3 regions of the Zooshikella sp. RANM57 genome follow, and region 3 is predicted to be linked to each of the others. Evidence: predicted binding sites of a transcription regulator. Region 3 holds the regulator's gene; each other region holds the start of a gene.
The links. Region 3 encodes FNR, which switches genes on or off when oxygen is low (the NO sensors DNR and NnrR bind a similar motif). Its sites were predicted from a motif close to TTGATNTANATCAA; they were not measured.
Positions count from the first base shown of each region.

Region 1 (3,193 bases), on a different contig from region 3:
CGGAAGTTATACAGGTCACCAATCGCACCTTGAGAAGCAGGCATATTGATCAAAATACGACCTGTTTTCATGGCCTTACCAAAAACATTGATACGATCTTGATTAGCAAACTGGTCAGTATAAAGGACAGAAGTATGGCCTATACCACCAAGCTCCACTAAAGCAACCGCTTTTGCTACAGCATCGTCATAGTTTTTAGCACGATACATGGCTAATGTGGGTGATAATTTCTCGTGTGCAAATGGCTCTTCAGTTGCAGTAGAATCACATTCAGCAATCAAAATCTTGGCTTCTTTTGGTACTTCAACACCACCAATCTCGGCCACTTTCCATGCAGGTTGTCCCACAATGGCAGGGTTCATGTTGCCATCAATAAGTACTTTGGCACCCACACTTTTCTTTTCATCTTTCGATAAAATGTAAGCACCACGCGCTTGAAATTCACGCTTAACTTCTTCGTAAACACTATCAACAACGATCACAGACTGTTCAGAAGCACAAATCACACCGTTATCAAACGTTTTACTCATGATGATTGAGCTAACCGCCATTTTGACAGCCGCTGTTTCATCAATTACAGCTGGTGTATTACCCGCACCAACACCAATCGCTGGCTTACCAGAAGAGTAAGCAGCTTTCACCATACCTGGGCCACCAGTAGCAAGAATCATATTGATGTCAGGGTGACGCATTAAGTGCTGTGACAGCTCTACAGATGGCTCATCGATACAAGCAATAATACCTTTTGGAGCACCTGCTTTTTCTGCTGCTTCACGCACAATACGCGCAGCAAGAGCAGTAGATTTTTTAGCACGAGGGTGTGGAGAGAAGATAATACCGTTACGTGTTTTTAAGGCTAGCAGTGCCTTAAAAATGGCAGTAGAAGTGGGGTTTGTGGTGGGAACGACACCAGCAATCAAACCAATGGGCTCAGCCACTTTTAGAATGCCGTAAGTCTTATCTTCTTCAAGAACACCACAAGTTTTGTCATCTTTATACTGGTTGTAGATATACTCAGAAGCAAAGTGGTTTTTAATCACTTTATCTTCCGCAATCCCCATCCCAGTTTCTTCTGCAGCAGCTTTTGCTAACTTAACACGCTGGTCGTTAGCTGCTAATGCAGCAACGCGGAAGATTTCGTCAACTTGCTCTTGGGTAAAATCTGCATAGGCCTGCTGTGCTTTTTTTACTTGAGCAATTAACTGATCCAGCTTATCGAGGTTACTGACACTCATGTCGTACTCCTATAAACGCAAAATAAAAAATTCTTTTCAGCACTGGCTTGAGCTGTTTGCTAGCGGTTTCATTCAGGAGTGCTTTGTTTAAGGCAAGTCTAGTACAGTTCTATAGCAGCAAACTTGATACATGTCATTATGTAGTAAACTTACCAAATCATTACACAAATAAAGCAAAACTGTTGTTTTAAAACGTCGCTTTGATGTGATATTCCGAAAAAATGGCCTGCAGTTTCAGCAGTGTATCCTTTGACGGCGGCTCAACACCGGCTAATGGATAACGATCACCGAACGCTTCCCACTTATGCTTCCCTAATTCGTGATAGGGCAATAACTCAACTTTTTCCACGTTACTCATCGGTTGGATAAACTCAGCCATTTGCCGAGCTGTTTTTTCATCATCTGTGTAGCCAGGCACAACTACTAAACGAATCCAGGCAGGAATACCTTTTTCGGCCACATATTGAGCAAACTTCAATGTTCTCTTGTTACTTACACCCGTCAATGCTTTGTGGCGCTTATCATCAACTTGTTTAAGATCTAATAACACTAAATCAGTATGTGCTAATAGGTCATCCAGTTCTTGGTTATATTTAGTTGCATAACCATTCGTATCCAAACAGGTATGGATATTTTCTTCTTTAAGGGCAGTAAACAGTGCTTTAACAAACGGTACTTGCAGCAAAGGCTCTCCGCCAGTCACCGTTACACCTCCATTAGAGGCTTCCATAAACGGCTTATAGGCAACAATTTCTTTCACCAGGTCGCCAGCAATTTTTTTCTGCCCACCATCAAGATCCCAGGTATCTCTGTTATGACAATATTTACAGCGAAACAAACAACCTTGTAAAAACACTACATAACGTGTTCCAGGCCCATCAACGGTTCCAAAACTGTCCACAGAGTGGACGTTACCCGACACTTGCAGAGGATCAACACTGACAGCGTCTTTAAAAGGATAGATTAGTTGTGTCATTCACCACCTAATACCACTGGCATTGATCGGCTCTCTCCACGAGAGAACAAAGCCAAATAAGTTATGCTGAAGATTAGTCTATACCATCTTCACGCAACCTTCAGACACTAAGAAGCAGGGCTATGCCCTGCTTCTTAGGAGCGTGATAGTCTTCAGAAATTACATTCTGGCATGGAATGTCCGGGAAATAACATCCATTTGCTGCTCACGTGTCAATTTGACAAAGTTAACAGCATAACCTGACACACGAATGGTCAATTGTGGATATTGCTCTGGATGTTCCATCGCATCCATTAAGGTCTCTTTATTTAACACGTTAACATTAACATGGTGACCTGTTGCTTTGAAATAACCATCAAGCATCGCACTTAAGTTTGTCACTTGAGCAGTTTTATCTTTACCTAAACCTGCTGGTACCAAAGACATGGTATAAGAAATACCATCTTCTGCATCATTGTAAGGTAGTTTAGATACTGACAGTAATGAAGCTAATGCACCTTTTTCATCACGACCATGCATTGGATTAGCACCAGGTGCAAATGGTTCACCCGCTTTACGTCCGTCAGGTGTTGTACCTGTTTTCTTCCCATAGACAACATTAGAAGTAATTGTCAGGATAGACTGAGTAGGTACAGACTTACGGTATGTTGGATTCTTACGAACGTGTTCCATAAAGCGATGTACGACATCAACCGCAATCTGGTCAACACGGTCATCATTATTACCAAATTTAGGAAAGTCACCTTCAATCTGGTAATCCACAACATAACCTTCATCGTTACGTACTGGCTTCACTTTTGCGTACTTAATAGCTGCCAGAGAGTCAGCAACGATAGACAAACCGGCAATACCACAGGCCATAGTACGATACACATCACGATCATGTAGAGCCATCAGCGCAGTTTCATAGCTGTAGCGATCATGCATATAGTGAATGACATTCAAAGATTTAACGTACTGATTAGCAACCCAGTCCATGTAG
Region 1 is NZ_JBOIUB010000005.1:267,060-270,252, forward strand. It holds gene adhE (bifunctional acetaldehyde-CoA/alcohol dehydrogenase) at 1-1,235, opposite strand, end outside; gene pflA (pyruvate formate lyase 1-activating protein) at 1,423-2,211, opposite strand; gene pflB (formate C-acetyltransferase) at 2,371-3,193, opposite strand, start outside.
Region 1: a site for FNR is predicted at 1,359-1,372, ahead of adhE (bifunctional acetaldehyde-CoA/alcohol dehydrogenase). Genes of this name have one in related genera too.

Region 2 (3,193 bases), on a different contig from region 3:
AGTATCCCCTGTCGGATTGATTGCTATACCATCTCCCGCCATTTTTTGTGCAAAAACTGGATCTGGAACATCTTCAATTGCAACAATTTCACCTGAAACAGGTGCAACAAGTACGGTCTGATCTTCTCTCGCTTGCTGATTATTCATTGAACTGCTCTCTTTTTCATTACTGTGCTCACTATCAGAGCTGCCAACCTCTGAATGCCCTACAGCAACATCTGCAGGTATTTCTCTCATTTCATCAGCAAGTATAGCGGCCTGTGGACCAATAATGACCTGTACATTTTGTGTACCGAGTTTCACAATCCCTTTAGCACCCAAAGCCTCAAGCGTTTTTTCTTCAACTAAGCTTTGATCTTTTACTGTCAGCCTTAATCGGGTTAAGCATGCATCAATCTGAGTGATATTATCGTGTCCACCCAACGCCATTAAATAACTAACAGCTTCACTGGTACTAGACCCTACTATTGGCTGATTCAGATTCAAATCTTTTTCATCTTCTCGACCAGGTGTTTTTAAATTGAAGCGTTTAATCGCAAAAACAAATAACACGTAATAGAGGACAAACCAAACCAAGCCTAAAGGAATCAACCACCCACCTTTATTAGCCAGCCCAAAGTTCAACCCGTAGTCAATTGCACCTGCGGAAAAAGCAAAACCATGACGAATATCTAATAGGCTACACACTGCCAAAGATAAGCCAGTGAGCAATGCATGAATGAGGTACAAAATGGGTGCTAAGAACATGAAAATAAATTCAACAGGCTCGGTCACTCCAGTTAGGAAAGACGTCAAACCTACACCCAGTAATATCCCAGCAACCTTTTTACGACTTGCCTGTTTTGCAGTGGTATACATTGCTAAACAAGCTGCAGGTAAACCAAACATCATGACGGGATAAAAGCCTGTCATAAAGGCTCCTGCGGTTGGATCACCCGCAAAGAAACGATGCAAGTCGCCATTAACGACTTCACCACCAGTACCAGGGAACGAGCCGAATACAAACCACACCAAGTTATTTAATACATGGTGAAGCCCTGTAGGAATTAACAAGCGGTTTGCTGTGCCATAAACGAAAGCACCCACCGCCCCTGAGCCAGTTATCCAGTTACCTACCACATCAATTCCATGCTGAATGGGCGGCCATACATACCCAAACACCATGGCTAAAATACAACCGATAGCCGCTGTGATTATTGGCACCGAGCGTTTACCGCCAAAAAATGCCAGATAATCAGGTAACTTTAAGCTGTTAAATCGGTTGTAGCTGAAGCCAGCAACAACACCCATCAAAATACCAGCCAACACCCCCATATCAATATGCTCATTGATTGTGGACATAGCCGTAGTCAGAACGAGATAACCTACACCACCTGCTAATGCTGCAGCGCCTTGACCATCCTTAGAAAAACCAATCGCAACACCTATTGCAAAAATTAGCGGTAAATTTGCAAATATTGCCTCTCCTGCCTTAAATAGAAACGGTATATCAAATACATCTGTAGCCCCCAACCGTAATAAAAGCCCCGCAACCGGTAATACTGCTATAGGCAGCATTAATGCTCGCCCGAGCCCCTGAAACCAACCAAGAATATTCATCGTTACCTCCCATCACTGCAAAGGGAAAGTTAAGCCAATTTTCATCATTTTTTTTGGAATATAGCCTCACGTTACCTTACACCAACTTTTTTTTCTTTGCAAAATAAGTTTTACAAATTTACTTGACCTGCGTAAAATAAATGACATGTTCCTACCGACTTAATTGAATTAATGCCACTATGGCAAACTTATTTGCGCCAACTTTTTTCTTAACACGAATAAAGATATCTGTTTTATCGAGGTAACATTATGCGTCTGATACCTTTACCTAAGGCAGCTAACGTCAGTCACTGGGTGGCTCACTACATTATTGAGCAGATCAATCAATTTGAGCCAACCAAACAGCGTCCCTTCATTCTAGGTCTACCTACTGGTGGTACACCATTAGGCGTTTATCAAATATTGATAGAAGCCTATAAACAACAAAAAGTAAGTTTTAAGCATGTTATTACGTTCAATATGGATGAGTATGTTGGACTGGCATGGGATCACCCTCAAAGTTATCACTTTTACATGCAGCAGAACTTCTTTCAGCATATTGATATTCCTGAAGAAAACACTCATATTCCCAATGGGAATACATCTGACCTGGAAGCTGAATGTAAACGTTATGAGCAAACAATAAGCAAATTTGGTGGCGTGCATTTGTTTTTTGGTGGCGTTGGGTCTGATGGACATATCGCATTTAACGAGCCTGGCTCTTCTTTAGCTTCTAAAACACGCATTAAGACGCTGACCGATGAAACACGGCACGCAAATGCACGCTTCTTTAATGATGACCTCACGGCCGTTCCTAAGCTAGCACTCACGGTTGGAATTGGAACTCTACTTGATGCTAAAGAATTGCTGATCATGGCCACAGGCACAAATAAAGCCGATGCCATACAGCATGCAGTTGAAGGTTCAGTAAGTCATCAGTGGCCAGTTACAGCAATACAGCTTCACCCCAAAGCGATCATTACTTGCGACCATGATGCCGCTCAAGAGCTAAAAGTTAAGACGCTTGAGTATTACCAAAAGCTTGAAGCTGAAATTATCTGTCAATACTAACTTTTTAATACGAGAAAACGCAGTATGTACGCACTCATAAATGGATGCATTTTTACTGGTGAAGAAACACTTGAACAACATGCTGTTGTCATTGAAAACACATCAATTAAAGCCATAGTACCGGTTAATACTCTCACCAAAGATATTAAAAAAATTGACCTGCATGGGCATAATGTCTCACCAGGATTTATTGATCTACAATTAAATGGTTGTGGTGGTCGTTTATTTAATGATGATATTAGTGCAGAAACACTGGATATTATGCATAAAACTAATTTGCGCCATGGTACAACTCATTATCTACCCACACTGATTACAACAAATGACACCCAAATAAAAAACGCTTTAGAAACAGTAAAAAATTACCAACAAAAGCATGCTTCAGTCATTGGATTACATTTAGAAGGTCCGTATATCAACCGACAAAAAAAGGGTATTCATGACCCAAACCAAATTCGTCCTTATGATATTGAGATGATAAAATTAATGGCTGAGTATGGTGGCGACACATTAAAAGTTGTTACGCTCGCACCAGAACTAACAA
Region 2 is NZ_JBOIUB010000012.1:71,734-74,926, forward strand. It holds gene nagE (N-acetylglucosamine-specific PTS transporter subunit IIBC) at 1-1,599, opposite strand, end outside; gene nagB (glucosamine-6-phosphate deaminase) at 1,849-2,649, shown strand; gene nagA (N-acetylglucosamine-6-phosphate deacetylase) at 2,674-3,193, shown strand, end outside.
Region 2: a site for FNR is predicted at 1,722-1,735, ahead of nagE (N-acetylglucosamine-specific PTS transporter subunit IIBC). Genes of this name have one in related genera too.

Region 3 (3,193 bases):
GGATAAAGTCCTTGAGCTGGCACCAAACCGTCTATCAATCTTCAATTATGCACACCTCCCTGATCGGTTTAAACCTCAACGTCGTATCAATGAAAAGGACCTCCCATCACCCGCTGAAAAACTTTCCATTCTTAAGCACACTATTGAGCACCTTATTGATGCAGGTTATGTGTATATTGGGATGGATCACTTTGCACTACCAGAAGATGAATTGACAGAAGCAAAAGTCACAGGGCAGCTCCACCGTAACTTTCAAGGTTATACCACCCATAAAGAGTGCGACCTGCTGGGTTTTGGTTGCTCTGCTATTAGCCAGATTGGTAATACCTACTGGCAAAACCTGTCAAAATTGAATGAATACAGTCAGCAAGTAAGTCAAAATGTCTTCCCATTTCAACGTGGTTTTGTTTTATCGATAGAAGATCTTCTTCGTAGAGAGGTTATCAGTCAACTGATTTGCCACTTTGAGTTAAACATTCATCAAATAGAGCAACAGTTTGAAATTGATTTTAATAACCATTTTGCTTATGAGTTAGAAGCATTACAGTCAATGGCAGATGATGGCTTGCTTATCATTAATAAGGACAGCCTACTGGTACAACCTAAAGGTCAACTACTGATTCGTAATATATGTATGGTATTTGACCAATACTTGGCTGCAAATAATGAAGCAACGCGCTTTTCAAAAGTAATATGACTCCATCTTAGTAATTCCCGTTGGAGTTTTTAGTAGTTTCCCCTACAATAGCCTCTAATCAGATACTAGCATTAAACATATATGACGACGGAAGTTGATTAGAGGCCCTCACAGCATGACGTCGAAACCTACTGTAAAACAGTTCAATCAAGTGGCCTGTAAAGAGTGTGCATTGCAACCTCTTTGCCTGCCTATCGCTTTAAATACTGAAGACATTGATTTACTTGATAAAATTATTAAGCGGGGACGACCCTTGCGAAAGGGGGAGCACCTGTTTCTTGAAGGAGATAAATTTGCCTCCATTTACGCTGTCCGCTCTGGAGCACTAAAAACCTACACCTCAACCAATGATGGTGATGAACAAATTACTGGTTTTCACTTACCTAGTGAGTTAGTAGGAATGAGTGGTGTCGACAGCGATGCCTACCCTGTTTCCGCTCAAGCTATTGAAACAACAACGGTTTGTGAAATTCCTTTTGACCGCCTAGATGAACTTGCAGAATCTTTGCCTGAACTGCGTCGTCAACTAATGCGGATCATGAGCAAAGAGATTCGTGAGGATCAGCAAATGATGCTTTTATTAAGCAAGAAAAATGCTGATGAGCGTATTGCTACTTTCCTTGTCAACCTGGCAACACGCTTTAGACGCCGCGGATACTCATCGCAGTCTTTCCGACTTCCTATGTCTCGTAATGAAATGGGAAATTATTTGGGACTTGCCGTTGAAACTGTCAGCCGTGTTTTCACCCGTTTCCAAAAAAATGGCTTAATCGTCGCTAATGGTAAAGAAGTCAAAGTTGTTGACCCCATAAACTTGTGTTCTTTAGCAGGGGGTAAACCTGTTGAAGTTAAGAAAAATGGCAGCACTGACACCTAACAATAAGTAATCCGCTTTCTATGATTTTTGACGAATATTATATTAAGTCATTAATACGCAGTGTTAATGATTGGCCAGCGCCTGGTGTTGTCTTTCGGGATGTTACTCCCATCTTCCAATCCCCCAAAGCACACAGAATGGTTATAGATAGTCTGATCCAACGCTACGTAGACACTGAAGTTACCCATATTGCAGCACTTGATGCTCGTGGTTTTTTACCTGGTGCTGTTATTGCCTACGCGCTAAACAAGCCGTTAGTTTTACTTCGCAAGCAAGGCAAGCTCCCTGCCGAAACAGAAACAGAAACCTACGACTTAGAATATGGGCAAGCCACCATCGAGGTACAACGTGGAGTGCTAAATGAAAATGACTCCGTCCTGCTCATTGATGATTTGATTGCAACGGGTGGAACTCTACTTGCTGCAGCTACACTGATAAGGCGGTTAGGTGCCCACATATATGAAGCAGCCGCTATTATTGATTTACCAGACTTAGGTGGTAGCACAAAGCTACAAGATGCCAATATTCCAACGTTTACCCTCTGCGCGTTCTAGACTTTATCAATACAGCTTTCAACCAATAGTTCATTCTGCCAGGTTAACAACCTGGCAGAAGGCTGTTTTTCTGCATTAAATAGCTAAAATGCCATCACTCAAAACAAGTTTAACGTTACTCCTTACAAATCTTCATTTCCCCGTCATACTTTTGTCTTTAAAACAACATACATGTTTGAATAATTGACACCATCATTCAAAAGAGCCATAAAAAAAATAGCCTAAGTCGATTTGTATTATTAATAACTACGGCTATTTATGCTTTTTACATGGACTAAATACACTAACTCAACAAGTTACAGTGACTTTTGTAAAAAATAGGCTAGGTTAATGGGAAAGGTAATTATAAAAACAAGTGATTACTTTCCATAAACAGCCCTACCTGTAGATTGGTCAATATTATGCATGGCTTCCTATATAGATTTTAGGGCTGCGATAAGAGAGTGAGACCATGGGAATCTGTCCAGATGAACTTCGCCACTATGTAATTAAACCCACATTAGACTACATAGATATGTGGTCCCCTTTTGCAGAAAACCTTCTACTGGGGACTGCAGCTCAAGAAAGTGGATTAGGCTTTTACTTGAAGCGTCGGAAGCAGCGCTCATTAGGCATCTACTGCATTACACCCATGATGCATAAAAATATATGGGACCGTTACTTAGTTAAACACTCTGATTTAGCGAGTAAAATTCGCGGATTAGCCAGTCAACATGAGTTTCTTGCGAACCCACATGCTGAACTTGCTACTAATTTATCCTATGCAACAGCAATAGCTTGGTTAATTTATAAACGTAATCAAAACTTCATTGAGTCTGAACCCAGTAATATTTATATGCTAGCCAAATGTTGGCGACGTTTTTACCATGTAAGACCCCAAGCACATCTAGAATCATTTATACGGCACTATCAAACTTTAATTTTAAATAACAGTGAAGCAGCCTAGTTGTTTAGATATTCACTGCAATGACAGGGACCGAGCCATGCATATTTTAATTGCACCGGACTCATTTAAGGGATCGCTGACAGCCTTAGAAATATGTCAAACATGTACCTCCGCAATTC
Region 3 is NZ_JBOIUB010000003.1:267,878-271,070, forward strand. It holds gene hemN (oxygen-independent coproporphyrinogen III oxidase) at 1-697, shown strand, start outside; gene fnr (fumarate/nitrate reduction transcriptional regulator Fnr) at 813-1,574, shown strand; gene ACQ96U_RS08545 (adenine phosphoribosyltransferase) at 1,595-2,128, shown strand; gene ACQ96U_RS08550 (hypothetical protein) at 2,580-3,074, shown strand; gene ACQ96U_RS08555 (glycerate kinase) at 3,112-3,193, shown strand, end outside.